One region of the Microbacterium sp. Soil_C_42 genome, then DNA from elsewhere that is predicted to be linked to it. Evidence: predicted binding sites of a transcription regulator. Region 1 holds the regulator's gene; the other holds the start of a gene.
What was found. The regulator LexA, encoded in region 1, represses DNA repair genes until DNA is damaged. The targets are predictions, from matches to a motif close to TCGAACANNTGTTCGA.
Positions count from the first base shown of each region.

Region 2: the regulator LexA is predicted to act here: its motif matches at 2,951-2,966, upstream of AC3A46_RS11590 (intein-containing Rv2578c family radical SAM protein).

Region 1 is NZ_JBDGJU010000015.1:23,258-38,405, reverse strand. Features, by position in the region: gene metE (5-methyltetrahydropteroyltriglutamate--homocysteine S-methyltransferase) at 1-478, shown strand, start outside; gene AC3A46_RS10875 (hypothetical protein) at 475-1,980, opposite strand; gene lexA (transcriptional repressor LexA) at 2,095-2,775, opposite strand; gene AC3A46_RS10865 (LysM peptidoglycan-binding domain-containing protein) at 3,039-3,449, shown strand; gene AC3A46_RS10860 (histidinol-phosphate transaminase) at 3,517-4,602, shown strand; gene hisB (imidazoleglycerol-phosphate dehydratase HisB) at 4,599-5,207, shown strand; gene hisH (imidazole glycerol phosphate synthase subunit HisH) at 5,204-5,875, shown strand; gene priA (bifunctional 1-(5-phosphoribosyl)-5-((5-phosphoribosylamino)methylideneamino)imidazole-4-carboxamide isomerase/phosphoribosylanthranilate isomerase PriA) at 5,948-6,694, shown strand; gene AC3A46_RS10840 (SseB family protein) at 6,678-7,469, shown strand; gene AC3A46_RS10835 (pyridoxal phosphate-dependent decarboxylase family protein) at 7,533-8,924, shown strand; gene AC3A46_RS10830 (DUF1844 domain-containing protein) at 8,948-9,364, opposite strand; gene infC (translation initiation factor IF-3) at 9,610-10,317, shown strand; gene rpmI (50S ribosomal protein L35) at 10,389-10,583, shown strand; gene rplT (50S ribosomal protein L20) at 10,616-10,999, shown strand; gene AC3A46_RS10810 (TrmH family RNA methyltransferase) at 11,186-11,986, shown strand; gene AC3A46_RS10805 (amino acid ABC transporter ATP-binding protein) at 12,075-12,872, shown strand; gene AC3A46_RS10800 (glutamate ABC transporter substrate-binding protein) at 12,957-13,826, shown strand; gene AC3A46_RS10795 (amino acid ABC transporter permease) at 13,895-14,542, shown strand; gene AC3A46_RS10790 (amino acid ABC transporter permease) at 14,539-15,148, shown strand, end outside.
Region 2 is NZ_JBDGJU010000016.1:71,281-86,428, reverse strand. Features, by position in the region: gene AC3A46_RS11600 (acyl-CoA dehydrogenase family protein) at 199-1,362, opposite strand; gene AC3A46_RS11595 (M15 family metallopeptidase) at 1,507-2,853, opposite strand; gene AC3A46_RS11590 (intein-containing Rv2578c family radical SAM protein) at 2,975-5,143, shown strand; gene AC3A46_RS11585 (alpha/beta fold hydrolase) at 5,305-6,279, opposite strand; gene AC3A46_RS11580 (TetR/AcrR family transcriptional regulator) at 6,347-7,009, shown strand; gene AC3A46_RS11575 (DEAD/DEAH box helicase) at 7,148-8,836, opposite strand; partial or broken gene AC3A46_RS11570 (DUF998 domain-containing protein) at 9,112-9,864, shown strand; gene AC3A46_RS11565 (antibiotic biosynthesis monooxygenase) at 9,999-10,628, shown strand; gene AC3A46_RS11560 (DUF998 domain-containing protein) at 10,697-11,782, shown strand; gene AC3A46_RS11555 (hypothetical protein) at 11,789-12,622, opposite strand; gene AC3A46_RS11550 (hypothetical protein) at 12,748-13,488, opposite strand; gene AC3A46_RS11545 (hypothetical protein) at 13,642-14,793, shown strand; gene AC3A46_RS11540 (hypothetical protein) at 14,864-15,148, shown strand, end outside.

The sequences.
Region 1 (15,148 bases):
CGACGAGCCGGCGCTGCGGGAGCTCCTTCCCCTCAAGGCGGCGGACCAGCCCGCCTACCTCGCGTGGTCGGTCGGCTCGTTCCGCCTCGCGACCGCGGGTGCCGCGCCGGCGACGCAGGTGCACACCCACCTCTGCTACTCGGAGTTCGACGTGGTCATCGACGCGATCGCGGCGCTCGACGCCGACGTGACCTCGATCGAGGCCGCCCGCAGCCGTGGTGAGGTGATCGGCGACATCCGGGCGTCGGGCTTCGCCGCCGGCATCGGCCCGGGCGTCTACGACATCCACTCGCCGCGCGTTCCGTCGGTCGACGAGATCACGGACCTCCTGGACCGTGCGGTCGCTGAACTCCCGCTGCGCCGCGTCTGGGTCAACCCCGACTGCGGGCTGAAGACCCGCGGGTACGACGAGACGGTCGCATCGCTGAAGAACCTCGTGGAGGCGACCGAGGCGGTGCGCGCGAGCGTGCCGGCCTAGGAGCCCTTCTTCTTCGACCCGGATGCCGCGGCCACATCGGTCGCGGCATCCGTCGCGTCCGGGATGACCTCGGTGTCGTTCAGCGGCTCCAGGACGGCGGTCTCCGCGTCGCCCGCCTCGTCGTCGGCGACATCGGCTTCGGCGGCGTCCATCTCGTGTTCCGCGGCGGCCGCAGCCTCGTCCGGGCGACGCTGCAGCAACTCGAAGACCCACCACACGATGAGCCACACGATCAGCACGAGGAACACCTCGCCCACGCTGAGCGGCCGCAGGAGCATGAGCCAGAGGATCGCCAGAGCTCCCAGCACGATGCGCACGAGGATCCGCTGCGCGTACAGCCAGGTTCCGAAGCGGCCGGTGTCGATGCCGCGCTTCAGCGCGGCTCCCCGCAGCCCTGCATTCACCGAGGCCACGCCGCTGCGCGCCGCCGTGGCACCGCGCCAGCGACCGGACATCCATGCGATCACGGCGATCACGACGCCCAGGAGCGTCAGAACGATGGCCGTATCGCGCATCGCGGCGGTGATCTGCTCGTACATCGACGCGAGGGCACCTGCCGGTACCCCCAGGTTCGGGGCGCTGAGCGCCAGCACCGAGCCGCCGATGCCGAGCGCGATCGCGAGGAGGCCCGCGCCGACGGCGATCCCGATCCCCGTGCCGAGGACGGCGGTGGAGCGCCGCCGCGCGATCAGGATGCCGGACAGGAAGAGGACGAGCGCGATGATCGGGGTCCACCAGCCCGCGGCGACGGCGAGGTTGTAGACGGTGCCGACGACCGTGAGGGCGTCGCTCTGCGCGACGACGATGGTCTTGTCGATGACCGGGATGGACTCGGCGAACCCGATGCCGCGATCCACGAGGCGCTGCTTGACCTCCTCGATGATCGGGCCGAGCTCGATGCCCACTTCGCCGGTGTCGCTGATCACCACGGCGCCGCCGGAGGTGCCCCCCGCGGCGACGGCCGCCAGCGACTTGTGGCTGGCCCGCAGCGCCGTCTCCCACACATCGGCGAACGCGTCGGACTGCACCAGACGCGTCACGGTGGTGTCGACGAGGTTCTGCAGACCTTGGGTGGCGGGTGCCCGCAGCAGATCGAGCGCGGCGAGAGCCCGCGGCGGCAGATCGAGCTGCTGGATGCCGTCGAACAGGTCGTTGGTCAGGCCCTCGAGGTCGAGCGAGTCCTCGATGGCCGTGGCGACCTGGTCGGCAACGAGTGCCTGCACCTGCGGATCTTCGGCGAGCGGGGCGAAGGTCTCCACGAACTGGGTCTCGTCGACCAGTTCCACCCGCGCCCAGGCCGCGACGATCGAGACGGGCACCAGGATCGTCGCGACGACGATGCACAGGGCCGACAGGAACGCCCGCCAGCGGTTGCCGTGCGCCTTCTCGGAAGGAGCTGCCGGCGGCGGCGATCCGGCGCGCAGTCTGGCGTTCTCTGCCTCGAGGGCGTCGAGGCGGGCGCGGAGCACGGCGGTCTCGTCCGCGGCGGTGACGTCGGTCATTCCCCCCTTATAGCGCGTGGCCGTGATCCACCGCCACTCGGCGCACCAGTTGGTGTCGAACTGTGCCTGAACGAACGGCGACGAGATCGGCGTTGCCGCGCTCGAAAAGGGGAATCAGACCGCGCGCAGCACGGCGACGACCTTGCCCAGCACGGTGGCGTCGTCGCCCAGGATCGGCTCGAACGCGGAGTTGCGGGGGAGGAGCCAGGTGTGCCCGTCGCGCTGACGGAACGTCTTCACCGTCGCCTCTCCGTCGAGCATCGCGGCGACGATGTCGCCGTTGTCGGCGGTGGCCTGCGATCGCACCACGACCCAGTCGCCGTCGCAGATCGCGGCGTCGATCATCGACTCGCCGGAGACCTTGAGCATGAACAGGTCGCCCTTGCCGACGAGCTGGCGCGGGAGCGGGAAGATCTCCTCCACCTGCTGCTCGGCCGTGATGGGAACGCCCGCGGCGATGCGGCCGACCAGCGGAACCAGTGCGGCGTCGCCGACCGACGGCGCCGCGTCGGCGGGGCTCTCGGTGGCGGTGCCGGGCAGGTCGATGAGGACCTCCATGGCGCGGGTCTTCCCGGCGTCGCGCCGCAGGTAGCCGCTGAGCTCGAGCTGGTTGAGCTGGTGCGTCACGCTCGACAGCGACTTGAGGCCGACGGCATCGCCGATCTCGCGCATGCTGGGCGGGTAGCCGTGACGGGCGATCGAGCGCTGGATCACTTCGAGGATCGCGAGCTGCTTGTCGCTCAGGCTCTTGCGCCGGCGGGTCTGGGGCTTCTCTCGCCCGGCCGCGTCGCTCATCTTCCGGCTCCGTCCTGCGCTCGGCCGCCGAGCGCTGTTTCTTCGAATGTCGGAGGCCCGTGGTGGGGTTCTCGTATCGAAACCGTATCCGGATCGCAGGCGTTGAGGTGGCAACCTCGCCGCGTGTCGCGTTCGAGAGATCGACGTCGGAATCCGGTATTGACATCGTACAGACTCGAAGATAGCTTCGGAAGAGAGGTTCGCATTCCCCACTCCCGGCCGAGTGGAGAATGCGAATCTCTCCCCATCAGGAGGAGATGAGCATGACCGCGATCGACTTCACGACGTCCGTCCCGTCGCCTGCCCGCGCCGCCGGCGCTGCAGCCGAGCGCGCCACGCGCGCCGTGGCCGAGCGATCCACGCGTCTGCGGCTGACCGTGCGCGGTCGCCGCGTGCTCGCCGTGCTGGCCGCTCTTCCGGCCGGGATCGCTCTGAGCGTCGCGGTGATCGGCGGCGGCGCGGCGCTCGCCTCGCGCGACGCAGGCGCTCCCGCCGGTTCGTTCACCACCGTCACCGTCGCGCCCGGCGATTCGCTGTGGACGATCGCGGAAGAGGTCGCCCCCGGCCGTGACCCGCGCGACGTGGTCGACGAGCTCGTGCGGCTGAACGCCCTCGACACCGTCCTCGTCGAGGCGGGCCAGCGCCTCGCTGTCCCCGCGGCGTACGATCGCTGATCGCCCGGCGCGTCGCGCGGCGTCACGCGGCGAGAGTGCCCCGATGGGCGGGCCTACCATGGGATGGGTGAGTGTACGTCTCGAAGATCTCCCCCTACGCGCCGATCTCCGGGGGCAGAAGCCCTACGGCGCCCCGCAGGCGCCGCTTCCGGTCGCCCTGAACGTCAACGAGAACACGCATCCGGTGCCGGGCGAGGTCGCCGACGACATCCTGGATTCGATCGCACTCGCACTGCGCGACGTCAACCGCTATCCCGACCGCGAGTTCACCGGACTGAGGGAAGGCTTCGCCGACTATCTCGGTCACGGTCTCACCCGCGACCAGATCTGGGCCGCGAACGGCTCGAACGAGGTGCTGCAGCACATCCTTCAGGCTTTCGCGGGCCCGGGGCGCACCGCCTTCGGGTTCACGCCCACGTACTCGATGTACCCGCTGCTCACGCGCGGCACCGGCGCGGAGTGGATCTCAGGCACCCGATCGGCCGACTTCACGATCGACGCCGAAGACGCGGCATCCCAGATCGCGGACGCCGCGCCCGACGTGATCTTCCTGTGCTCGCCGAACAACCCCACCGGCACCCCTCTCGGCCTGGACGTCGTGGAGGCCGTCTACGAGGCGACCGACGGAATCGTCATCGTCGACGAGGCGTACTTCGAGTTCGCCCCGCACGACGAGCGCTCGGCGCTGACGCTGCTGCCCGGGCGGGAGCGCCTCGTCGTCTCGCGCACCATGAGCAAGGCGTTCGCGTTCGCCGGAGCGCGCGTGGGCTACCTGGCCGCGGATCCCGCGCTCATCGACGCGCTGCGTCTCGTGCGCCTGCCGTATCACCTCAGTGCGCTCACCCAGGCGGCGGCATCCGCCGCGCTGCGTCATGCTCCGGTCATGCTGGGCATGGTCGACGAGATCGTGGCCCAGCGCGACCGCATCTCGGCCACCGTCGAGGCGCTCGGCTACACGCCCCACGAGTCGTGGACGAACTTCGTGCTGTTCGGCGGTGTGGCCGATCCGGCGGCCACCTGGCAGGCACTGTACGACGAGGGTGTGCTCATCCGCGACGTCGGCATCCCATCCCACCTGCGGGTCACCGCGGGCACCGCGGATGAGACCACCGCCTTCCTCGACGCCCTCGCCTCGGTAGGATCGGCGGCATGAGCGCCGCACCACGTACCGCCTCGCTCCGCCGGGCGACGAGCGAGTCGACCGTCGAGCTGGAGCTCGATCTCGACGGCACCGGCCGCAGCCGCATCGACACCACGGTGCCGTTCTTCGACCACCTCCTGACCGCGTTCGCGAAGCACTCGCTCACCGACCTCACGGTTCGGGCGTCGGGCGACACCGACATCGACGCCCACCACACCGTGGAGGACATCTCGATCGTGCTCGGCCAGGCGATCCGCGAGGCCCTCGGCGACAAGTCCGGCATCTCGCGCTACGGCGACGCGCTGGTGCCGCTCGACGAGGCGCTCGCGCAGGCCGTGGTCGACATCAGCGGCCGCCCCTACCTGGTGCACACCGGCGAGCCCGCAGGCTTCGAGCACCACCTCATCGGCGGCCACTTCACCGGATCGCTGGTGCGCCACACCTTCGAGGCCATCTCGTTCAACGCGGCACTGACCGTGCACGTGCGCGTGCTGTCGGGGCGCGACCCGCACCACATCGCCGAGGCGGAGTACAAGGCGTTCGCCCGCGCGTTCCGCCAGGCGAAGGCGCTGGACCCGCTCGTCGAGGGCATCCCGAGCACGAAGGGCGCCCTGTGACCGCAAGCGCTCCCGCCGAGCGGGAGAAGCCGCTCGTCGCCGTCCTCGACTACGGGTCGGGCAATGTGCACTCCGCGGTCAAGGCACTGGTCGCGGCGGGCGCCGACGCGCGCCTGACCTCCGATCGCGGACTGATCATGGACGCCGACGGGCTCTTCGTACCCGGTGTGGGCGCGTTCCGCGCGGTGGCCGAGGCGCTCCGCGCGAGCCGCGGCGACGAGCTCATCGAGCGCCGCCTCGCCGGCGGCCGGCCGGTGCTCGGCGTGTGCGTCGGCATGCAGATCTTCTTCGAGCGCGGCGTGGAGCGCGGCGTCGACACCGAGGGCATGGGGGAGTGGCCGGGCGTCGTGACCGAGCTCGATGCCCCGGTGCTGCCGCACATGGGGTGGAACACGGTCGAGCCGGGCGAGGGCTCGCGCCTGTTCCGGGGCATCGAGCACGAGCGGTTCTACTTCGTCCACTCATTCGGCGCGCAGAAGTGGCTGCTCGATGTGCAGCCACCGTTCCCCGAGCCCGTCCTCACCTGGTGCGAGTACGGCACGCCGTTCCTCGCCGCGGTCGAGAACGGGCCGCTGTCGGCCACGCAGTTCCACCCGGAGAAGTCCGGGGATGCCGGCATCCGTCTCCTCACGAATTGGATCGACGGCCTCGGCAGGGCTACCCTCTGAGACCGTGCCGTCTGCGGGAGCGCGTGCTTCCGTGATCCGCCCCACAGCTTCCCCACGTCTGAGTCAGGATCCATGAACGATTTCGCGTCCACACCCAAGCTCGTCCTCCTGCCCGCTGTCGATGTCGCCGACGGCAAGGCCGTCCGCCTGACACAGGGCGAGGCCGGCACCGAGACCAGCTACGGCGACCCCGTCGACGCAGCCCTCGACTTCGCGCGACAGGGCGCCCAGTGGATCCACCTCGTCGATCTCGACGCCGCCTTCGGTCGTGGCAGCAACGCCGGCGTGCTGCGGAAGGTCATCAAGCAGGTCCGCGGCGTGCAGGTCGAGCTCTCGGGCGGAATCCGCGACGACCGCACGCTCGAGGCGGCCCTCGAGAGCGGCGCTTCGCGCATCAACCTCGGCACCGCGGCGCTCGAGAACCCCGAGTGGGCCGCCGATGTCATCGGCCGCTACGGCGACGCGATCGCGGTGGGTCTGGACGTGCGCGGCACGACGCTGGCCGCACGCGGCTGGACGCGCGAGGGCGGCGACCTCTGGACCGTGCTCGACCGTCTCGAGGCGGCCGGCTGCAGTCGCTACGTCGTCACCGACGTCACGAAGGACGGCACCCTCCAGGGCCCGAACCTCGACCTCCTGCGGGAACTGACCACGCGCACCCCGAAGCCGATCGTCGCCTCGGGCGGCGTGTCGAGCCTCGACGACATCGCGGCGCTGCGCGACCTCGTCCCGCTCGGCGTCGAAGGCGCGATCGTGGGCAAGGCGCTGTACGCCGGAGCCTTCACGCTCGCCGAGGCGCTGGATGTCGCCGGACACTGACCCCCACGGCCACCACGGCCACGCGCACGGCGGCGACTCCGCCGGCGTCCCCTGGGAGGGTCGCAGCTTCCAGGCGAACCCGCACTCCTCCGACGACGGCTCCGCCGATCCGGCGCTGCTCGCCGCGCTCACGGCGTTCCGCGCGGGAACGGGTGGGCAGCGCGAGGTCGTCGACGCCTACCGGACGGCGCGCCTGCTGATCCCGCTCGTCGCCGAGAAGGGCGACCACGGCATCGGGGCGCACGGTCTCGAGGTCGACAAGACGCAGGAGCTCTCCATCGTCACGGTGGCAGCCCCCGACGGCCGTCGCGTGCTGCCCGTGTTCACGTCGGTCGATGCCATGGGGCGATGGGATGCCGCGGCCCGGCCGGTTCCGGCCGACGGCGTCCGCACCGCTCTGTCTGCTGCGGCCGACGACACCGACCTCATCGTGGTGGACCCGGCGTCCGAGACCGAGTTCGTCATCCGGCGCCCCGCCGTGTGGGCGATCGGGCAGGGCCTCCCGTGGGAGCCGAGCTTCCTGTCGCCCGAAGTGGTGGCGGGACTCCACGAGAGCATCGGCGGTGAGCTGTCGGTCATCGACCTCGCCGTCGAGGCTGGCGACCCCGACGCGCGGCTGCGGGGCCCCGAGCTCGTGGTGCGCCTGCACCTGATGGACGGACTCGAGAAGGCCGAGCTCGACGCGGTGCTCGCGCGTCTCGCGAAGCGCTGGGCGGCCGACGACCGCATCGCGGTTCTGGTCGACTCCCTCACGGTCAAGCTCGTCCGCGCCTGACGGACGAGCCCTTGCGTCCGGGCGACCGCTCGGCGGAGGATCGGCTCGGCGAAGGGGGCTCGTATGGGCGAGTTGGCGAAGGAGCAGTACCGGGCGGCTCTCGAGGTCGCGCACGGGCATGCGCTGGACTGGCTGGGCACGCTCGCGGATCGCCCCATCCGACCCGAGGTCGACGTCGACGGCGTCTTGGCAAGGCTCGACCGCGCGTTGCCCGAAGCGGGCACCGACCCTGCGACCGTCGTCGAAGAGCTGGCCGCGGCATCCGCGCCCGGTCTCATGGCGATGGGATCGCCGCGCTTCTACGGCTTCGTCATCGGGGGCACGTATCCGGCGGCCCTCGCCGCGGACTGGCTGGTCACGGCCTGGGATCAGAACACGGGTTCCCGTCAGCCCACCCCCGCGACCGCGGCGGTGGAGGAAGTGGCGGCGGCCTGGCTGCTCGACCTGCTGGGTCTGCCCGCCGAGAGCGGGGTGGGATTCGTGACCGGCGGCACCATGGCGAACTTCACCTGTCTCGTCGCGGCCCGCGATGCCGTGCTGCGGAGGGAGGGTGCGGACCCGTCGGAGGGGATCCAGCGCGCGCCGGTGATCCGGTTCCTCGCCGGCGACGCCGTCCACACCTCGATGGTGCTCGCCGGTCGGCTGGCGGGGCTCGGCTCACCGCAGACCGTCGGTGCGGATGATCAGGGACGCATCGACGTCGGTGGGTTGGAGAGTGCGCTCGCGCAGGGGGAAGGCCCCGCGATCGTCGCGCTGCAGGCGGGCGACGTGCATTCCGGCGCGTTCGACGACTTCGCCTCAGCCATCGCGATCGCCCACCGGGCGGGTGCGTGGGTGCATGTCGACGGCGCGTTCGGTCTGTGGGCGGCTGCCAGCCCCCGTCTGCAGCACCTCGTCGACGGGATGGCCGGCGCGGATTCGTGGGCCACGGACGCGCACAAGACCCTCAACGTGCCCTACGACTGCGGTGTCGCGATCGTACGAGACGAGGCGGCGATGCGCTCGGCGCTCGGCGCACACGCGGCGTATCTGCCGAGCGTCGAGACGATATCGGATCCGTACGACCGCACGCCCGAGCTGTCGCGCCGAGCGCGCGGTGTCCCGGTGTGGGCCGCGCTGCGCTCCCTGGGCCGCAAAGGCGTCGTCGGGCTGGTCGACGGGCTGGCGGACGGCGCCGCCTCTCTCGCCGCCGGCTTTGCGGAGATCCCCGGGCTCGAGGTGCTCAACGACGTGCCGTTCACACAGGTATGCCTGGCGACGCGCGACGACGCGGCGACCGCGGCGTTGGGGGAGTGGCTGCGGGCGGAGGGGACGATCTGGGCGTCGTCCTCGACGTGGCGCGGCCGCCCGGTCATCCGATTCGCGGTGAGCAATTACGCTACCGACGCCGAGGCGGTGCGGCGCACCGTCGATGCCGTCGCCCGTGGTGCGGCGGCACTCGGCGTGGCGGCCTAGCGTCGGGCGTGAGGCTCGGATCGTCAGGTGACCGGACCGGTCCACTTCTCGCCGGGACCCTTGCCGATCGGGTCGGGGATGACCGAGGCCTCGCGGAAGGCCAGCTGCACCGAGCGCAGCCCGTCGCGGAGCGACCGCGCGTGCATGTCGCTGATCTCGGGCGCACCGGCGGTGATGAGCCCCGCCAGCGCGTTGATGAGCTTGCGGGCCTCGTCGAGGTCGGTCTGCGTCTCGGGGTCGTCGGCCAGCCCGACCTTGACCGCGGCGGCGCTCATCAGGTGAACCGCGGCTGTCGTGATGACCTCGACGGCCGGCACATCGGCGATGTCGCGCGAGGCCGAGGCGGCCGCCCGCTCCTGCTCCTCCCAGCGCGCCTGGCGCTCAGCATCCACTGCCGTCGCGCTGGTCTGATCGCCGTCCTGGTCTCGAATCGTGTCCACGCCGTTCTCTCTGATAGACTGCTGCGGTCTCCGGTGCGTTCTGTACCGGATCGGAAAGTGGATCACATCCCACCCGCGCTTGCCGTTCCAGGCTACCGGGTCATGCACTCCGCCCCGACCGTTCTGCGGCCGGGGTAGCCGTCGGGGCGACCGGGCGGAAGCTCCGTCACCGGAGAGGGTGCAGGAAGTCGGCGTCTGAAGCGTCTGACGGGTGGAGTGGATCTTCCTCCGCCCGCGATACGACTGTGTGTCGCGGTGGTCCAGCCCATATACCCAAGGAGTTCCGCATCAGCGATCCCCGCACCAACGACCGCATCCGCGTCCCCGAGGTCCGCCTCGTCGGACCCGCGGGTGAGCAGGTCGGCGTCGTCCGCATCGAGGTGGCGCTGCGCCTGGCCCAGGAGGCCGACCTCGATCTCGTCGAGGTGGCCCCGAACTCGAAGCCGCCCGTGGTCAAGATCATGGACTACGGCAAGTTCAAGTACGAGGCTGCGCAGAAGGCCAAGGAAGCGCGTCGCAATCAGGCGAACACCGTCCTCAAGGAGGTCCGGTTCCGCCTGAAGATCGAGGCCCACGACTACATCACCAAGCTCAAGCGCGCCGAGGGCTTCCTCCAGTCCGGCGACAAGGTCAAGGCGATGATCCTGTTCCGCGGTCGCGAGCAGTCGCGTCCCGAGCAGGGCGTGCGCCTGCTCCGCAAGTTCGCGGAGGACGTCGCCGAGTTCGGCACGGTCGAATCGAACCCCACGATCGACGGCCGCAACATGGTGATGGTGGTCGCACCGCACAAGAACAAGTCCGAGGTGAAGACCGAGCAGAACGCTCAGCGCGCCGCGAACAAGGAAGCCGCCCGCTCTGCCCGCACCGGTGGCGCGACGCAGGCCGGCGCCCCGGCAGAGGCCCCTGAGGCCGACGCCCCGGCCACCGCTCCTGAGGCAGCCCCGGCCGAGTAGGGCCCCACAGACTCCCGCACCGCGGGATACCGACTCCCGCCTGGGCGGGAAGTGAAACGAAGGAAGAAGAGATGCCGAAGCAGAAGACCCACTCGGGCGCCAAGAAGCGCTTCAAGGTCACCGGCAGCGGGAAGCTCATGAAGCAGCAGGCGAACCTCCGCCACAACTTCGAGGGCAAGTCCAGCCGCCGTACCCGCCGCCTGTCGCAGGAGCAGGTCCTCGCCCCGGGCGACGCCAAGGTCGCGAAGAAGCTCCTCGGCCGCTGACGCGCGCCGACGCAAGTTAGGAACATCAAGAAATGGCTAGAGTCAAGCGGGCCGTCAACGCCCACAAGAAGCGTCGCGTCATCCTCGAGCGCGCCTCGGGTTACCGTGGCCAGCGTTCGCGCCTGTACCGCAAGGCGAAGGAGCAGGTCACCCACTCGCTCGTCTACGCGTACCGCGACCGTCGCAAGCGCAAGGGCGACTTCCGCCGCCTGTGGATCCAGCGCATCAACGCGGCTGCCCGTCAGAACGGCATCACGTACAACCGCTTCATCCAGGGCCTCGGCCTCGCGGGTGTGCAGGTCGACCGCCGTATGCTCGCCGAGCTCGCGGTGAACGAGCCCAAGACGTTCGCGTCGCTCGTCCAGACCGCCAAGAAGGCGCTGCCCGAGAACGTCAACGCTCCCAAGAGCGCCTGACCTCGGCATCCGTTGTCTCGAAAGGGGCGTCCTCCTCACGGAGGGCGCCCCTTTCGCATGCCCACGCGGCGGCAGGTGGCGAGATGCGCATGCCGGATACGCGTCCCCACGCCCTCGCCGGACGCCGCTGGCGCGTCGCCCGGGCCCCTGGGCGCGTGGGCCCGGCCGCGACTCTAGACTGATCCCGTGCTCGAGAATCCTCGCTCTCCTCGTGTCCGCGCCGTCGCGAAGCTGACGAAGCGGAGCGCCCGCCAGGAGACCGGTCTCTTCCTGCTGGAGGGTCCGCAGGCCGCGCGCGAGGCGCTGGCGTACCGGCCCGACACCCTCGTCGAGATCTTCGCCACGCCCACCGCGCTCGAGAAGCACACCGACGTGCGAGACGCCGCGAAGGATGCCGGACTCGAGGTCGTCTACACGACCGAGGCCGTGCTCGACGCGATGGCCGATACGGTGACCCCGCAGGGGATCGTGGCTGTCGCGCGCCAGTCGCCGACGTCGGTGCGCGAGATCTTCGCCGCCTCGCCGCGCCTCGTCGCGATCTGCGAGGAGGTGCGCGACCCGGGCAACCTCGGCACGATCATCCGTGCGGCCGACGCCGCCGGCGCTGACGCCGTCATCCTCACCGGCCGCACCGTGGACCCCTACAACCCGAAGGTCGTGCGCGCCACGACCGGCTCGCTCTTCCATGTTCCGGTCGCGGTCGGCGTCGATCTCACGACGGCGGTCGAGAAGGCGCACGCGGCGGGTGTGCGCGTGATCGCGGCGGATGTCGGCGGAGGGGACTTCCTCGAGTCCCGCGACGTGCTCGCGGGACCCACGGCGTGGCTGTTCGGCAATGAGGCCCGCGGCCTCGAGGAGGACGCCCTGGCGCTCGCCGATCTGTCGCTCCGCCTGCCCATCTACGGCGCGGCCGAGTCGCTGAACCTGGCCACCGCGGCCAGCGTCTGCCTGTACGAGACCGCGTTCGCGCAGCGCGCGCCGCGGTGAAGCCCCTTCGTTCCCACCCTGTTACGGAACGGTAAAGGCTCGATCGAGCCTCTGGCCGAGTGTCGTGACTCGCCCCTAGTGTGAGGGCATGGCGACACCTGATGCCCCGGCGCCGGCGCCCCGGACTTCGAACATCAACGTCCGTCGCGGTGAGCCGCTCGTCGTCGTCGACCACGTCGACAAGCACTTCGGCGATCTCCACGTCCTGAAGGACATCAACACCGTGGTGAACCGCGGCGAGGTGGTCGTCGTCATCGGTCCGTCCGGATCAGGCAAGTCCACGCTGTGCCGCGCGATCAACCGCCTCGAGACGATCGACTCGGGCAGGATCACGATCGACGGGGTGCCCCTTCCGGAAGAGGGCAAGGCGCTCGCTCATCTGCGCGCCGATGTCGGCATGGTCTTCCAGTCCTTCAACCTGTTCGCCCACAAGACGGTGCTCGAGAATGTCACGCTCGGGCCGATCCGCGTGCGGGGACTGAAGAAGAAGGATGCCGACGAGAAGGCGATGCAGCTGCTCGACCGCGTCGGCGTGGCCAATCAGGCGAAGAAGATGCCGAACCAGCTGTCGGGCGGGCAGCAGCAGCGCGTCGCGATCGCCCGATCACTGGCGATGAACCCGAAGCTCATCCTCATGGACGAGCCGACGAGCGCGCTCGACCCCGAGATGATCAACGAGGTCCTCGACGTCATGATCGGCCTCGCATCCGATGGCATGACGATGATCGTCGTCACCCACGAGATGGGCTTCGCGCGCAAGGCGGCAGATCGTGTGCTCTTCATGGCCGACGGCGCGATCGTCGAGGAGGCGACGCCCGAAGAGTTCTTCACGAATCCGCAGAGCGAGAGGGCGAAGGACTTCCTGTCCAAGATCCTCGAGCACTGAGACACACTCCCGCCCGCCTCCCCACGCGGGTCGGGATCCGAGAGGACCGTCACGAGCGGTCCGTTCACAGCAAAGGATGAAGACATGAAGCGAATGCGACTTCCGCTGATCGCGCTGGCAGCCGCCGGCGCGCTGGCGCTGTCGGCGTGCGCCTCCGGCGGCACGCCGGCCGGCGAGGAGACGACGGCTCCTGAGCCCGCCCCCACTTTCGAAGAGGGCACCACGATGGCCGCGCTCGCCGAGGCGGGCACGATCACGATCGGCACGAAGTTCGACCAGCCGCTGTTCGGCCTGATGGGCCCCTCGGGTGTGCCGGAAGGCTTCGACGTCGAGATCGGCAAGATCATCGCGTCCGAGCTCGGCATCGCCGAGGACGACATCGAGTGGAAGGAGTCGGTCTCCGCCAACCGCGAGCCGTTCATCCAGAACGGCGAGGTCGACATCGTCATCGCGACCTACACGATCAACGACAAGCGCAAGGAAGTCGTCTCGTTCGCCGGGCCGTACTACATGGCCGGTCAGTCGATCCTGGTGCTCGCGGACAACGACGACATCAAGAGCGAAGACGACCTCGTCGGTCAGCCGGTGTGCTCGGTCACGGGCTCGACCCCGGCCGCGAAGCTCGCCGAGATCGGCGCGGAGCCGGTGCTGACCGACACGTACTCCAACTGCCTCGAGCCCCTGCGCAGCGGTGCGGTCGTGGCGGTCTCGACCGACAACGTGATCCTGGCGGGTCTCGCAGCCCAGAACGAGGGCGAGTTCAAGGTCGTCGGCGAGCCGTTCACGGAGGAGCCGTACGGCATCGGCCTGGCGCTCGATGACACCGACTTCCGGATGTGGATCAACGACGTGCTGGAGGAGGCGTACGAGGACGGTCGCTACGAAGAGGCCTGGAATGCGACGGCCGGGACGGTCCTGCCGTTCGTCGAGCCGCCGGCACCGGACCGCTACTGATTCGAGGCTGTCCCGGATCCGGCACCGGCCGGGTCCGGGACGGCGTCTGAGGGATGAGAGGAGGCGAAGTGGAGCAGTACCTGTCGCTGTGGCCGACGTTCCTGGAGGGATTCCGGGTGACGCTGTTGCTGCTCGCCGTCTCCGGGGTGCTCGCGCTCGTGTTCGGGACGCTGATCGCGGCGATGAGGATCTCGCCCGTGGGCGCGCTCCGTGCGTTCGCGGCATTCTGGACCGAGATCGCGCGCAACACGCCTCTCACCCTCGTCTTCATCTTCACGACGTTCGTGATGCCGATGCTCGGAGTCAGGCTGCCGTTCATCGTTCTCGCGTTCGTCGCGCTGACGTACTACACGTCTCCGTTCGTGGCAGAGGCTCTGCGGTCGGGGATCAACGGTGTTCCGGTAGGGCAGGCCGAAGCGGCACGCTCGATCGGGCTGGGCTTCGGCCAGACGGTGTCCCTCGTGGTGCTGCCGCAAGCGTTCCGCATGACGATCCCTCCGCTCATCAACGTGTTCATCGCGCTGACCAAGAACACCTCGGTCGCCGGCGGCTTCTTCGTCCTGGAGCTCTTCGGGACGACCCGCCAGCTGGCGAATGACAACGGAAACATGGTCATACCCATCCTTCTGACCGCTGCTGCGCTCTACCTGGTCGTGACGGTGCCGCTCGGGCTGATCGCCGGGGCGCTCGAGAAGAAGTACGTGGTGAAGCGATGACCGGCGCAAGTGTTCTGTTCGACGCCCCGGGACCCCGGGCGCGCCGCACCTCGCTGATCGCGTCGATCATCGCGAGCGTGCTCATCATCGGCGGTGCGATCTGGGTGATCCTCACCCTCGCCGCCCCCCGCGAATCGGGTGGGATCACCCTGCCCGGCATGTTCGATCCGACCCGGTGGAACATCTTCGCCGATCCCGAGGTGTGGGGTGCGATCGGCCGCGGCGTGGTCGCCACCCTCCAGGCCGCAGCGGTCGCGGCCGTCGGAGCGATCGCTCTCGGAATCGCCTTCTCGCTTCTTCGCAGTTCGCTCATCGCCTGGGTGCGGGTGCCCACCGCGTGGCTCCTCGAGTTCCTCCGCGGGATGCCTGTGCTGCTGATGATGCTGTTCATCCTGCTGGTGGCATCCACCGGTGCGTTCTGGGCCGTGGTCATCGCGCTCGTCCTCTACAACGGGGCGCTGATCGGCGAGATCCTGCGCGCGGGGCTCGCGGCGCTCCCGCGCGGGCAGCGCGAGGCGGCGCTCAGCGTCGGCATGCGCGAGTTCCAGTCGAAGATGCTCGTCGAGTTCCCGCAGGCGTTCCGGCAGATGCTGCCGATCATCGTCG
Region 2 (15,148 bases), on a different contig from region 1:
CGCGTCCCCGCACCACGAACCCACCCGAACTGACTGCGCAGCGACGGGTGTCTGCGTTCCGCAGTCACTTCGTGCGGAACGGAACGGACTGCACCCGCCGAAAGTGACTGCGGAAGCAGCGCTTACACACACGACGGATGCCGCGACCCGGTGCCTCCGCGGAGGCGCCGGGTCGCGGCATCCGTTATCGAGTGAGCGTCAGCGCTTGCCGACGATCTGGCGCGAGACCAGGTCGCGCATGATCTCGTTCGTGCCGCCGTAGATGCGGTGCACGCGGGCGTCGAGGTAGGCGCGGGCGATCGGGTACTCGGTGATGTAGCCGTAGCCGCCGTGCAGCTGCACGCCGACGTCGAGCAGCTCGGCCTCGCGGTCGGTCGTCCAGAACTTGACCTTGGCGGCCTCTTCGGCGGTGAGCTTCTGGTCCTTGTAGAGCAGCATCGCGCGGTCGACGTAGGCCCACATCACATCGACGGTCGTCGCCATGTCCGCGAGCTTGAAGCGGGTGTTCTGGAAGTCGGCGATCCGCTCGCCGAACGCCTCACGGCTGAGCACATAGTCGCGCGTCCAGGCGAACGCCGCCTCGCCGGCGGCCGCCGCGGCGACGCCGATCGAGAGGCGCTCGAGCGGCAGGTTCATCATGAGCTGGATGAAGCCGAGGCCCTCCTTGCCGCCGATGAGGTTCTCCTCCGGCACGAAGACGTCGCTGAACGAGAGCTCGGCGGTGTCCCAGCCGTGGAAGCCCATCTTCTCGAGCTTCTTGCCGTGGTCGAAGCCCTGCATGCCGTCCTCGAGGATCAGCAGGCTGAAGGCGTCGGGGCGGTTGCCCTCGCCGGTCTTGACGAACGTCACGACCATGTCGGCGGTCTTGCCCGACGAGATGAACGTCTTCGCGCCGTTGACGATGTAGCCGCCCTCCACCCGCTTGGCGGTGGTCTTGATGCCGCGCAGGTCGCTGCCCGCACCGGGTTCGGTCATCGCGAGGGCGCCGAGGATCTCGCCGGTCGCCATGCCGGGGAGCCACTTCTCCTTCTGCTCCTGCGTGCCCATGTGCACGATGTACGGCACGGCGAGGTCGTCCTGGATTCCGAGTGCGCCGGCGAGCGAGCCCAGGCCGGCGCCGATCGTCTCTTCCAGCACGATCGAGCGGAAGCGGTAGTCCTGCAGCATGCCCGCGCCGCCGAACTCCTCGGGCACCGACAGGCCGATGATGCCCGCCTCGCCCGCGGCAAGCATGGTCGCGCGGTCGATCTCGCCGTCCGCGTCCCACTGCTTGCGCTTCTCGTCCGACGCGTAGCGCTTGACGAACTCCTTGACGACGTCGCGGAACGCCTCGTGGTCCTCGTCGTAGATCTCGCGCTCCATGATGCGCCTTCCTCTCGTCTTCGAGTCTGTGTGGAGACGCACCCCGGTGGAATTGCATCTCACCGTATATGGTACTCAGTTTCACTCCGGGGATGCTGCGGGTCGCGGCATCCGTGATCCGCAGAGTAGTGCCGACGCCCGACGTCAGCCGAGATAGCCGGGAGCCGGGTCGAGGGCGAAGAACTCCTCGAGCGAGGTCCAGCCGCCGTCGTGATAGGCCTTCGCGAGCTCAGGGCCGACGTAGCGGAGGTGCCACGGCTCGGGGAGGTAGCCGGTCACCGGCGTGGCTCCCTCGACGTAGCGCACGATCCACCCGTGCTCCCACGAGTGCCCGGCGACGAACTGACCCTGGGGCGTCGCGGCGAGCTGATCGAGCGTGCCGCACGAGCCGGCGCACGCGACGACGTCGGCGCTGAGTCCCAGCTGGTGCTCGCTGTAGCCGGGCCGCGCGCTCACCTGGTCGGCGCGCTCGCCCTTCTCGGCGAAGTGGCGCCCGTAGGTCTGCTGCTGGGTCTGGTACGAGCGGAACCCGCTCTCGAGCGCGATCTCGCCGACGCCGGCGTCGCGGGCCGCGGTGACGAGCGAGGCGAGAGCGGATGCCGCGTCAGCGCGCAGCGCGCCGCCCTCGATGTTGCGCACCCCGTCGGGGAGGACGAGTGCGCTGGGGCGGTAGTCGATCGGGTTGGCCGGCCGGATCTTGTCCACGACGGTCCAGACGCGGGCGGAGTCGCCGAGGTCCACGCACGGCGCCCGACCCTCGACGACCGCGGCGCGGAACGCCTCGCTGCCGCCGGCCGCGACGATCGCACCCTCGTCGTCGCCGCGCTGCACGGCGGCCGCCACGTCGGGGAGCGAGCAGATGTCGGCCGCCGGCGGGGACTCCTCGACCTGCGGGACCGGAAGCTGCTCGATCTCGGGCAGCTCCATCGTCGTCGTGAGCGCCGCATCGGCGCCGGCGGCCTCCCCCTCGGAGGGGAGCATCATCGCGGTCATCGCCGCCGACCCGAGCAGCAGCGCGGCACCGGTGGCGAGCCCCGCCACCAGGATCAGCCGCTTCGTCAGTCGACGCGGCCGCGCATGGCGCACGGGCCGCGCGCTCTCGTCGGCCTCGAGCAGTCCGTCGGCGCGCGCCGCGCGGCGTTCGCTGACGACGGGGCGGGGCGAGCGCACCGCGCGTCGGCGTCCGCGCACGCGCGCCTCGGGGACACGGTGGGGCGTCGAGTCGGTCCGCTGCGCAGCGGGGTCGGTCGGCCGGAGGTCGAGCGGCAGCGCGGACGGTGCGCCCGCCGAGACCGAACCCGGCTCGAACTCGTCGCTCGGCAACTCGAACGCCACGACGTCGTCGGCGGAATCGGCGGCCGACGCGGGCGCGCCGGCGGGGGCGGATTCCGCCGCGCGGGCACGCCTCGCCGCCTCTTCGCGCATCGCTCGGGCGGCGCGGCGAGTCTCGGGGGCGGCTCGGGGGGTAGCGAGCCTGCCAGGCTCCGTCACGTCAGCCATTCTTACCCGCGACGGCCGGTTTTGGCCAGGCAGGCGGCATCCGTCTCGTCGATGTTCTAGACACGGCGAAGCTGGTCTTGACTTAAGTTCGAAGCTTTGTTCTCATGGATGCATGCGGTGGCAGGGTCAGGAACTGGGCGTGGCGGATGCTGCGGCCCTGCCGGGCCTCGAACAGCTGAACGGTCTGGTGCGCTCGGTGACGACTCCCGAGTTCGCGGGCGTGACATTCCACGAGGTGCTCTGCAAGTCCGCCCTCAACCATGTGCCGGGCGCCTCCGCGATGCCCTTCGACTGGACGGTGAACCCCTATCGGGGCTGCAGCCATGCATGCGTCTACTGCTTACATCCCGACACGCAGGTACTGATGGCCGACGGCCGCAGCAAGCGGATCGGCGACGTGCGCGCCGGCGACGAGGTGATCGGCACGCGGCGTGAGGGTTCGTACCGCCGGTATGTGCGAGCTACCGTGTCCGCCCAGTGGGGCACGCGCAAGCGCGCCTACCGCGTGACGCTCGCCGACGGCACCGTGTTGGTCGCGAGCGGCGATCACCGATTCCTCACCGAACGCGGGTGGAAGTACGTGCAGCCGTCGCCGACTGGTCCGCCCCAGCGCCCGTTCCTGACGACGAACAACAAGCTGATCGGCTTCGGCACCGGCGGCATGATGGCAGACACGACAGAGACCGACGCGTACCGGAACGGATATCTGTGCGGGATGATCCGCAATGACGGGATGATGCTGAAGCGACCGTACCCGCGGTCGAATCGCAACGGCACCTCTCTAGCGCATCGATTCCGCCTCGCCCTGGCAGATGCGGAGGCCTTGGAACGCTCGCGCGAGTATCTTCGGACAGCTGGGGTGGCCACGACGCTTCGTCAGTTCACTCCCGCCACTGCCGAACGTCGACGGATGGACGCGATCTTCACGTCCAAAGCAGCGGATTACGAAGCAATCGGTGCCCTCATCCAATGGCCCGCGTCGGCATCACCCGAATGGATGAGGGGTTACCTGGCCGGAATCTTCGACGCAGAAGGAAGCTGCAGCCGAGGGATTCTGCGATTCTCCAACTCAGACGACGAGATCCTCGCAATGATCGGGACCTCATTGCGCGCCCACGGCTTCGCGTTCGTTCAGGAACCTCCGCGACCGAACGGGGTGAGCAGCGTGCGTCTTCTCGGCGGTCTCCCGGCGCGTCGACGATTCTTCGAGCTCACACGGCCGGCGATCACCCGAAAGCTGAATCGGATCAGCGATGCCGTGAAGTCTGACGCGCCGCTTCGGGTCGTCTCGATCGAAGATCTCGGCGAGACGATCGACATGGTCGACATCACGACGTCGACCGGCGACTTCATCGCGAACGGAGTTGTCAGTCACAACTGCTTCGCGCGCGGGACCCACGAGTACCTCGAGCTCGATGCGGGCCGGGACTTCGACACACAGGTCGTGGTGAAGGTGAACGTCGCCGAGGTGCTCGAGAAGGAGTTGCGGCGGGGCACCTGGCAGCACGATCCCGTCATGCTCGGCACGAACACCGATCCATACCAGCGCGCGGAGGGGCGCTACAAGCTGATACCCGGGATCGTGTCGGCCCTGACCGAGTCGGGCACGCCGTTCTCGATCCTCACGAAGGGCACGCTACTGCGGCGGGATCTGCCCCTGCTGCAGGATGCCGCGAGCCAGGTGCACGTGACGCTCGCGATGTCGATCGCGGTGTTCGACGACGAGCTGCAGCATCTCATCGAACCCGGCACGCCCAATGCGACCGCGCGCCTCGAGACGGTGCGCGCGGCGACCGAGGCGGGATTCCGCGTCACGGTGTTCCTGATGCCGATCATCCCGCACCTCACCGACTCGATCGCGGCGATCGACCACGCACTCGCCCGCATCAAGGCGGCGGGAGCGGTGCGGGTCGTTTATGGCGCACTGCACCTGCGGCCCGGCGCGAAGCAGTGGTTCCTCGAGTGGCTTGCCGAGCGGCACCCCGAGCTCGTGTCGTCATATCGAGGGCTCTACCCCGGCGCGACGGCATACGCGCCGAAGGCCTACCGCTCGTGGCTCGCCAAGCGGGTACGCCCGTTGCTGCGCGTGCACGGTCTCGACGGGCAGGCCGAGGAAGAGAACCCGCGCGGCGCCCCCGTGGCGGGTCTCGCCGCTCGAGCCGATGCCCGCAGCGCGCCGCCGATCATCACGACCTCGCGCGGGCGTGCCGCCGCGACGTCGCTGCGGGCGGCGTCCTCCCGGCCGCAGCCGGGGGCCGAGGCATCCGGCCGGCTCTTCTGAGCCCCGCCCGGCGAGAGTTCGCCGCTGCGCGCTGCGTCGCAGATGCGCAGATGGCCGGGATCTGTGCACACAGAATCGGAGGTCTCGCGCGACGCGCCGAGCGGCAGCATCCGCGTCCCGGCGCGTCGAACAGAACCTCCGATTCTGTGCACGCGGCGCTGCTACGCCGCGACCGCGCCCAACGCCGCCGCGTCGGCACGTTCGACCTCGGCACGTTCGACCTCGGCACGTTCGATCTCGGCACGTTCGGCCTCGACCCTTTCGACGTCGACGAGCGGAGTGCGGACGTGGTCCAGCACGGCGTCGAGCACCGCGTCGTCGGTGAGGATGCGGTTGTGACCGAGGCCGTTCGTCGCGAACATCTTCGCCCCGGGGTTGGCGGCGACGACGCGTCTCGCCTCGGCGAAGGGCACGACGCGGTCGCCGTGGTCATGAACGACGAGGAGCGGCACCCCGCCTGGCAGCGGGCGCCGCACGCTCGACAGCCGCGCCAGCGGGTCGGACTCGCCGGGGAAGTACCGGGTCGCGAAGAGCTCGCGCATGCGCGCCGCGACCGCGTCGGAGTAGCCGAGCATGCCCTGGAACTGGCTCAGCAGCAGGTCGGCGTCGGCGGGTGCGGCGATGGTCACGACGCGCGCCGCATCGATGCCGCCGGCGACGCCCACCAGCGCCGCGAGCCCGCCGAACGAATGCCCGACCATGGCGTCGAACCCGCCGTGGCGCTCCTGGAGGGCGGCGAAGACGTCGAGCCAGTCGACGAGATACGTGTGGCGTCCGCGCGATCCCCCGTGGGCGGGCGCGTCGAACGCGACGACGCGATACCCGTCGGCGAGGAGCTCGCGCACGAGCACCGAGAACTGGCTGGCGCGGCCGTTCCAGCCGTGCGACAGCACGACGGTTCGCGGACCGTCGCCCCACTCGTAGGTGTCGACGTCGACACCGCGGCGGTCGATGCCGGCGATGCGCACCGTATGCAGGCGCGCGCGCAGCATCGTGGCCTCGTCGTCGGCGTGTACGGGTCGCGGCTTCGCGACATGACCGAAGAGCGGCATGGCCACGGCGGCTCCCCACCGCGACGAGAAGACGGCCGCGGCGCGAACGGACGTGCCTGCGGCGGCGAGCGCAAGATTCATCATGCTCCGATCAGAAGAATACGAACGATCGTACTTATAAACACGAACGATCGTACGGTAATCTCGATGTGTGACACAAGGCCCCATCGACCGACGGCGCCTCCGAGGCGACGAGTCGCGGCGCGCCGTGCTGTCGCACGCGGTCGACACCGCAACGGTCGACGGCCTCGACGGCCTCACGATCGGGCGGCTGGCGGAGGCCTCGGGCCACAGCAAGAGCGGCATCGCGACGCTGTTCGGCTCGAAGGAGCAGCTGCAGCTCGCCGTGGTGGCGGCCGCGCGTGAGGTCTTCATCGACCGCGTCGTCGCGCCGGCCCGCGCCCGCACCCCCCGCGGCCTGATCCGCGTGTGCACGCTGCTGGGCGACTGGCTGGACTACTCCCGCGATCGCGTGTTCCGTGGCGGCTGCTTCTTCGCCGCGACCTCCGTGGAGTTCGATGCGAAGCCGGGCGTCGTCCGCGACGCGATCGTCGCGGCGTCGAGCGGGTGGGAGGACTACCTCACCGTGAGCATCGAGTACGCGATGGCCGGAGGCGAGCTGCCCCTCCTCGATGACGCGCGCCAGCTCACATTCGAGATGGTGTCATTCCTCGAGGCGGCGAACACCCGCTCACTGCTGCACACGAGCGAGGAGCCCTACCGTCGCGCCGAAGTCGCGCTCCGCGCGCGCCTCACGTCCCTCGGCGGCGCCCCCGAACTCATCGCCACGATCGGCGCCGCGGCCGCCGCCTGACCCCAGCCCGACAGACGCCGCGATGAGGGATGCCGCCGCCCGCGTCGCCGCCGAGCGCAGGTCGCTCGGCGGAGCGCCGCGTGCGGCCCAGCTGCTCGAAGGGCTCGCGGCCCGGTCGGGGCGGTGACCGACGTGACGTCAGCGCCCGGCGAGCTCCTCGAGCAGGTCGTCGCCGGGACGCACCTCGTCGAACGGCGCCTCGATGTCGGCCCGGTCGAGCAGGTCGGCCAGCCGCTCGCGGCGCGCGCGCGTCACCAACGTGACGACGGTGCCCGGGCGTCCCGCGCGACCCGTGCGGCCGGAACGGTGCAGGTACGTCTTGTACTCGTCGGGGGCGTCCGCCTGCACGACGAGATCGATGTCGTCGACGTGGATGCCGCGGGCCGCGACATCCGTCGCGACCAGCACGTCGATGCGACCCGACGTGAGCTTCTCGAGGTTGCGCGTGCGGCGGGCCTGGTCGAGGTCGCCGTGGAGGGCGAGCGCGCGGATGCCCACGTCGTCCAGCTGGTCGGCGAGCATCTCGGCGAACGCGCGCGTGCGCGTGAAGACGAGCGTCTTGCCGCTGCGATCGACCAGCGTGCGCAGGATGTCGCGCTTGTCGCGATGGTCGACCACGAGAACACGATGATCGATGGTGCCGGTGCGCTGGGTCTCGCCGGCGACCTCGTACACCGCCGGCTCGCTGAGGAACTCCTTCACCAGCGACGACACCTCGCCGTCGAGCGTCGCCGAGAACAGCAGGCGCTGCGCGTCGCGGGACGTGCGGCGCATGATGCGCTGCACCGGCTCGAGGAAGCCCAGGTCGCACATGTGGTCGGCCTCGTCGAGCACCGCGACGCGCACCTGCGAGAGGTCGAGAGCGCGCGACTCCACGAGATCTTCGATGCGCCCCGGCGTGCCGATGACGATGTCGATGCCTCGCTTCAGCGCGCCGAGCTGACGCGCCTTGGGCACACCGCCGTAGATCTGCGTCGTGAAGAGGCCGACGCTGCGCGCGATCGGCTGAACCGTCGCGTCGATCTGCAGCGCGAGCTCGCGCGTCGGCGCGAGGATCAGGGCGCGCGGCGGACGGCCGAACTCGCGCTTCTCGCGCGCCTGCGATCGCAGCACGCTCTCGACGAGCGGGGCGCCGAACGCGATGGTCTTGCCGGACCCGGTGCGGCCGCGCGCCAGCACATCGCGACCGGCGAGGATCGCCGGGATCGTCGCCGCCTGGATGGGGAACGGATGCTGCGCCCCCAGCTCGGCGATCGTCTTGACGATGTTCTGTCCCAGGCCGAGATCGGCGAACGTCACGCCCCCGACCTCGGCGGGTGCGACAGCGGCGGCCTCCAGCCGCTCGTGCACGACATCGCGGCGGACCGGCTCCTCCCGGCGCGGAGCGTTGGCCCGGCGCGGAGCGGCATCCCGGCGCGGAGCGGCATCCCGCCTCGCACCGGCGTCCCGCCGCGCACCCTCGTCGCGGCGAGGTGGAGTGTCCCTCCGCGGCGCCTCGCCGCGCCCGGAGTCACGACGGTCGTCGCGGTCACGCCCCGGTCGCCCGCGGTCGTCCCGCGAGTGCGTGCGGATCGCCCGCGACTCATCCCGGCCTGCCCGCTCCTGCTCGCTCCAGCGGCGCTTCGGCGCCGCGGCGTCCGTGGATTCGGTGCGGTGTCCGCGGTGCCCGGCGCTGCGGCTCCCCTGCGTGCCCGCCGACGATTCGCCGGGCCGGCGCTTGCCGTCCTGAGCGTCGCGGCCCTCGCTCGCCGCCCGGTACTTCGGGTTGTACCGGGGGTCGAAGTTCTTCGCCGCGCGACCGCCGCCGGGCTTCTTGTTCTTGGGCATCCGGCTCCTCCAGGTGCGGGTCCGCGGCACCCGCGCGCCGTCCACGCGGCGCGGCGCGTGGACCGGTCCGTCCAGCGTACCCGGCGCGATCCCTACACCACGGAAACGCTCTATACCACCGACCAGCGCTTTCCCGGCTCAGCGGGATACAGTTTCGGTATGCGGTTCGCCGCTGAACTGGGGAATTGCCGTCTTGACCAACGGGCCCCGGACCGGGGGTTCTTTGGGGGGATATCCGGCTTCGGGGACGCCGTGCAGAACCGATCGTGAGTCGAATGCCTCCCACGACCCTTTCCGACGCTCCACCGGTCACCGTCTCGCCGTCCCGCGCGACGGTCGCCGTCAGCGCGTCGACGCTCACCCGTGTCGACCCCGAACCCGCCGTGGCGCGGGCGCTCTCGCACGCCGCGACGAGCATCCCCACGGGCGCAGCATCCCTTTCGGTGACGACGACCACCGCCGTCGCAGCCACCGGCGCAGCCACCACCGTCACGACCACCGCCGTCCCCACGACCCCGGCCCGACCCGCGGCGCCGAAGACCGACAACGGATACATCGCACATCGCATCGGCCGGCTCGCCGTGCTCTCGCTCCCGGTCGGGGTCGCCGTCGCGATCCTGACGACGCACGACGCCACGTGGTGGCAGCTCCACTTCTCGCAGCTGGGCACGCACACCGACTTCTCGGGCCGCGCCTTCAACAGCATCACGATCTTCTCCGGCTTCTTCCTCGCGGCGTACGGCGTGCTGATCGCGGTGGCGCTGCCCCGCGGCATCCGTCGTCGTGCGTCACGCGCGTTCCGCGGATCGATCGTGTCGGCGGGACTGTTCCTCACCGGCGTCGGACTCGTCCCGATCCCGGTGAGCCCGGTGTTGCACGACGTCATCGCCATCGCGCTCGGGCTGTCGTTCGTCGCGACCGTCGCGACGGGACTTGCGATTCCCGGTCGCAGTCGCCGATTCCGCCGGGCGACCATGCTGTGCGTCGCGCTCCTCGCGACGGGCATGGGCGTGCTCACCGCCGGCTTCATCACTCTCGCGCTCTTCGAGTTCGTCGCTTTCGTGACGATGGGCTTCTGGCTGCTGTCGCTGCCGCGCGCCCTCGCCTACGCACCCGCGCCGGCACCCGTCGCGGTGACCACCACCGCTCCGGCGTCCGCAGAATGGATGGCATGGCAGAACCCGTGGCCCATCCCATCACCGTCGCGATCGAACGGCGCATCGATCCCTCTCGCACCGTCGAAGCCACGAGCTGGATGCAAGCCGGCACCGATCTCGCCGCGCGCTTCGCGGGTTTCCTCGGCTCAGGCTGGGTACGTGCAGGCGAAGGCACCGACCTCTGGTACATGCTCTACCGCTTCCGCGACATCCCGACGCTCGAAGCCTGGGAGGACTCACCGCAGCGGGCATGGTGGCTCGACTCCGGCCGCGCCTTCGCGAGCGAAGTCAGGGTCGAACGACGCACCGGCATCGAGGGATGGTTCGACGCCCCGTTCGCCACGCACGTCGAGTCGAGGCATCCGGGTCACGCGACTTCACCGGTCACCGGACCGGTGCAGCAGCCCATCCCGGCCGCTCCGCCGCGCTGGAAGCAGGCCGTCACGATCTGGCTCGGCTTCTTCCCCACGAACCTCCTCGCGTCGTGGCTTCTCGGGTTCGTCCCGGGCTTCGCGGAGTGGCCGCTGATCGCTCGCGTGCTCCTTTCGACGGTGCTGCTCACCCCCGTCATGACCTACGCGGTGCTTCCTTGGGTGACACGGATGCTGCGCCCCTGGCTCCAGCGCGGCACTTGACGAATCTGTGACCGAATCTTCCTGCGCCGATCACCCTCGACGTTCTCGCGCGGTCGTACTCTGACCTCGTGAGCACTGTGAACACCTCGCCGGTGCCGGACGCCGCTGCCCCGACGCCCGGTCGCAAGGCAGAATCCGAGGCGGTCTACGCCGCCTTCGCCGCCGGCATCGTCGGCGCGATCTACGGCCTCCTCGTGGGGATCCTCGCCCCCGACGTGCAGCTGGGCAGCCAGGCCGATTCGCTCGCATTCTGGGCCGCCTGCGGCGCCGCGGTGGTCGCCGCCGTCGCCTCCACGATCGAGTACTGGCGCTCCCGCAACCGCCCCGGCCAGCAGTGGCGGCAGTCGCTGCCGTCGTGGAAGTACATCGTCAACACCATCTCGGTCGTCATCGTGCACACGGCGCTGGCCTTCGTCGCCGTGTACGCGCTGGGACGCGTGCTCGCGATGGGGTTCATCGGGCTGCCCATCATCACGTTCTGGGCGGTCGTGCTGATGGCGATCACGCTCGGCCTCACGACCTGGTTCGTGTACCTCTCCGTGTCGGCGATGACGACGCAGCGCATGTCGTCGCTGCTGCTCACGTTCATCGCGATCGGCACGCTCACCGCCATGGTGACCACGCCCGACCCAACCTGGTGGACGCTCCACTTCAGCCAGCTCGGCACCTTCGAAGACGACCTCTCGAGCTGGGTGTTCAACGGCACCCTCATCGCCGCGGGCCTGCTCGTGACGACGTTCGCCGTCTACGTCGCCAACGACATGCGCGAACTCACCGAGGCGGGTGTCCTCCAGAACCCTCGCGGAATGCGCATCGTCCCGGTGCTCTTCGTCATCATGGGCATCATGCTCGCGTGCGTGGGCATCTTCCCCGTCGACGTGAACATGCCGGCGCACAACCTGTCGGCCTCCGGCATGGCCGTGATGTACCTGGTGCTGCTCATCGGCGGTCCACGGTTCCTTCGGGGGATGCCGCGGACCTACTTCGTCGCGTCGTGGACGTTCCTCGCGGCGATGGTGGTCTCGGTGATCCTCTTCATCCCCGCGGTCGGGTACTTCTCGCTCACCGCGTTCGAGATCATCGTGTTCGCGCTGGTCTTCGGCTGGATCGCCGTCTTCATCCGCTTCCTGGGCGTCGCCGGCCGAAAGGACTGACTCGGGTCAGGACTCGCTGGGCGCCAGGAAGACGCCGATGCGGGTGCCGTCGAAGACGAACTGCAGGGCGCTGTCGGAGGGGAAGCGGTCGCGGAGCTGCTGCGGCGCGTTGCTGTCGACGACGAACTGGACGGTGGCGGGGAACGCACCCGCGCCGCAGCCGCTGTACATGGTCCCCGACATCGACCACGAGTTCGTGTCGGCGTCGAGCTCGGGCATCTGCTCGGTCGCCACCACGGCGAAGCAGTCGGTGCCGAGGGCGCCGGTGTAGCCGCCGGTGCTCTCGAACAGGGTGAGCCCGTAGTACTCGAAGGCCATCGAGCTCGGGCCGGCGCCGAACCAGCCGGCCGGGACCTCGATGAACGGATCAGGCTCGAGCGTGTCGACCTGCGTCGCACCGCTGGAGGCATCGACCGGCGGCGCGGACGTCAGCGAGTACGTGAGCCCGGCGGCCAGGGCCGCTGCGCCGAGCACGGAGAGCACCCAGAGCGCCACGGACCGGCTCGACATGCGACGGGGCTTTCGAGGCCGGGCGGACGCAGGCATGTCCGACTCGGTCTCGCTCGACTCGCCGATGGCGAAGAGCTCAGCGCCGTCGTCGGCGGGCGGCAGCACCCGCGCCTCAGCGGGTGTGGGCTCGACGTGCGGCTGCCCCTCGGACGGCTCGACCGGCGTCGCGGCGGCCGGTTCATCGCGGCTCGCCTCCAGCTCGCGCAGCCGCTGCAGTGCGGCGGGATCCTGCTCGATGTCGGCGGAGGGGCCATAGGCGCGAGCACGCAGCGTGCGCAGCTCGTCGAGGGTCGCAGCATCCATCTCGTGCATCGTCTCACGCGCGCGCACGCGTGGCCCTCCGCGACGGCCGCGCCCCCGACGACTCGCGCATCGGCCCGCCCGCCCCGCTGGACTGGCTCGTCCACGTCCACGACCGGCAGGTGCGGGCGATCGCCGAGCGCCGCTGACGGCACTCAGCCGGCGGGAGGGCGGACGAAGACGTCCACCGTGTTCTCACGGAATCGGAAGTCGACGTTGCTCCCGTCGGGCAGCCATCGCCCGAACTCGTCCGCTTCCCGCGCGACGCTCAGGGTCAGTGCGACCTCCGTGCCCGGCGGCGCGCACTTGATGGAGAACCTGCCGCTCGCGGCAAGGTCCCAGACGATGAAGCAGACCTTTCCCGCGTGATCCTCGACCGACCACACGCGCACGTCGTGGTACGGCTCGAACCGGCGCAGCGTCGAGGCCACCGGCCCCCTCCCCTGGGCGCTCAGCACGCGGATGATGTCGCTGTCCGCCTCGACGGCGATCTGCTGCAGCGTCGCATCGGGACGTGGCACGAGATTCCACACGGCGACCGCGAGGGAGCTGACGAGCACAGTCCCCCCGACGACAGCCCACGCACGTCGCGGACGCCGCCGGGCGGTGGCCGGTCGCGTGTCGCTCGTCGGCGCCGCGGGCGCGGCTGCCGGCACGAGCGCGACGCCGACAGCCGTTCCACCGGCTCGCGGCGCCGTGGCACCGGCCAGGTGGGCAGCCTCCAGCTCGACGAGCCGGGCGATCGCCGCCGGGTCCGCCTCGATGTCGGCGTCCGGACCGTAGGCCCGCGCGCGCAGCTCGTCGAGCTCGCGTTCGGTGTCTGACGGGCGCGGGCTTCCTTCCGTGAGCTCGGGCGACTCAGGGCCGGAGTCTGGTGCGGAGGGCGATCCATCCACAGCCTCAACGTACCCCCATGCCCTCGCGGAAGGGGCGGCTCCGTTGATGACGGATGCTGCGGGTCTCGGCATCCGTGACCCCTCAGGTCTGCCTGACGGATGGTCGCATCGCGGCACCCCCCGAAGGGCCCGCGATGGGTGGACAATCAAGCCATGGCACGCGGCGCGTGGACGCAGGAAGCACGCCTCGAAGCTGCCGCGGTACGGGTCGAGAAGCAGCTGCACCGTGACGGGGTGGTCGAAGCGAGACACTTCGCGGTGCGCACCGAGGCCCGGGCGATCGTCGTCGCGGCACTCGCTTTCGGCATCGGCCTCGCCGCCGGAGCCCTGGGGTTCTGGGGCCGCGCCGCGCTCGTGTGGGAGGGAGCGTCGGTCGGCGCAGCAGGCATCGTGGTCGCAGCATCCGTCACGCTCGCGGCCGCGTCGGTGAGCTATCGCCTGGCCGCCCGCGATCCGCGGCAGGCGTGGCTGAAAGGCGTCACGCGTGCTCGGCGGGCGTGGATGACAGCGGCGGTCGGGGTCTCGCTCGCGGCGGTGTTCGGCATGGTCCAGTGGGTGCTGTTCCAGGCGGCATCGATGATCTGGCCCGGTGCCGCGGTCGACACGCTCACGGCGACGATGATCGTCGCCCTCGTGGCCGGCGGATGCGGCTACATGGCGTTCGTCCTCGCGGCCCACGTCACCGCGACCCGGCTCGTGCTGCTGCTCTTCGCCGTCGTGGCGACCGGGTTCACCGTGAGCGTCGCGACGACGCAGGACGACGAGTGGTACCGGCTCAATTTCAGCGAGCTCGGCGGAAGGGGCGGGATCACCTCCGCGGTGTTCAACGCGACGTTGATCATCGCGGGCGGGGTGACGGCCCTGCTCGCGATGTACCTCTTGACGAGCCTGCAGGCGTGGGCGCGCACCGAATCCCGAGTGACCCGCACGCGGGCCCTCATCGTCTACTTCGTGTTCCTCGCGCTGGCGGGGTGCTTCCTCGGCGCCGCGCTCGTGCCCGTCTCGTTCAGCCAGATCGGCCACAACATCTTCGCCATCGGCATGGCCATCGTCTTCGGCGCCTTCCTGCTGGGCCTGCGCTGGGTGCTGCCGTGCCTGCGCTGGCCGATGATCGCGCTGGCCTACGCGGTCGCGGCGGGCATCTTCTTCTCGGCGAGTCTGTTCTGGATCGGGTACTACACCCTCGCCACGCACGAGATCGTCTGCGCGGGCCTCGTCGTCGGGTGGCTGCTGCTCTTCACGCGCACGCTCGCCACGGCAGAGCGCGCGGACTCGGCGGCGGCGGGGACGGATGCTGCCGCCTGACGCAGACGGCACTGGATAGGCTGACGCCAGAACCGGCAGCCGGTTCGCGACCGGCAACGAGGCGGTGGCAATGCGGGGACCGACGCGAGGCATCGGGATGGCGCTGATCGCGCTCATGTCGGCGATGCTCACCGCCTGCGCGGGCTCCTCCTCGGGGAGCCGCGCGACACTTTACGACGGCCTCGACGCGATGGCGGCCGACAGCTCGATCATCGTCATCGGCACCGTGACCGGGCAGCGCGCCGACGCATCGACGACGGTGTCGACTGTCGAGGTGACCAACGCTCCCAGCAATCCTCAGTTGGGAGCCAACCTCGAGGGCGACCTCGCCACGGTCGGCGTCGGCGATGTCATC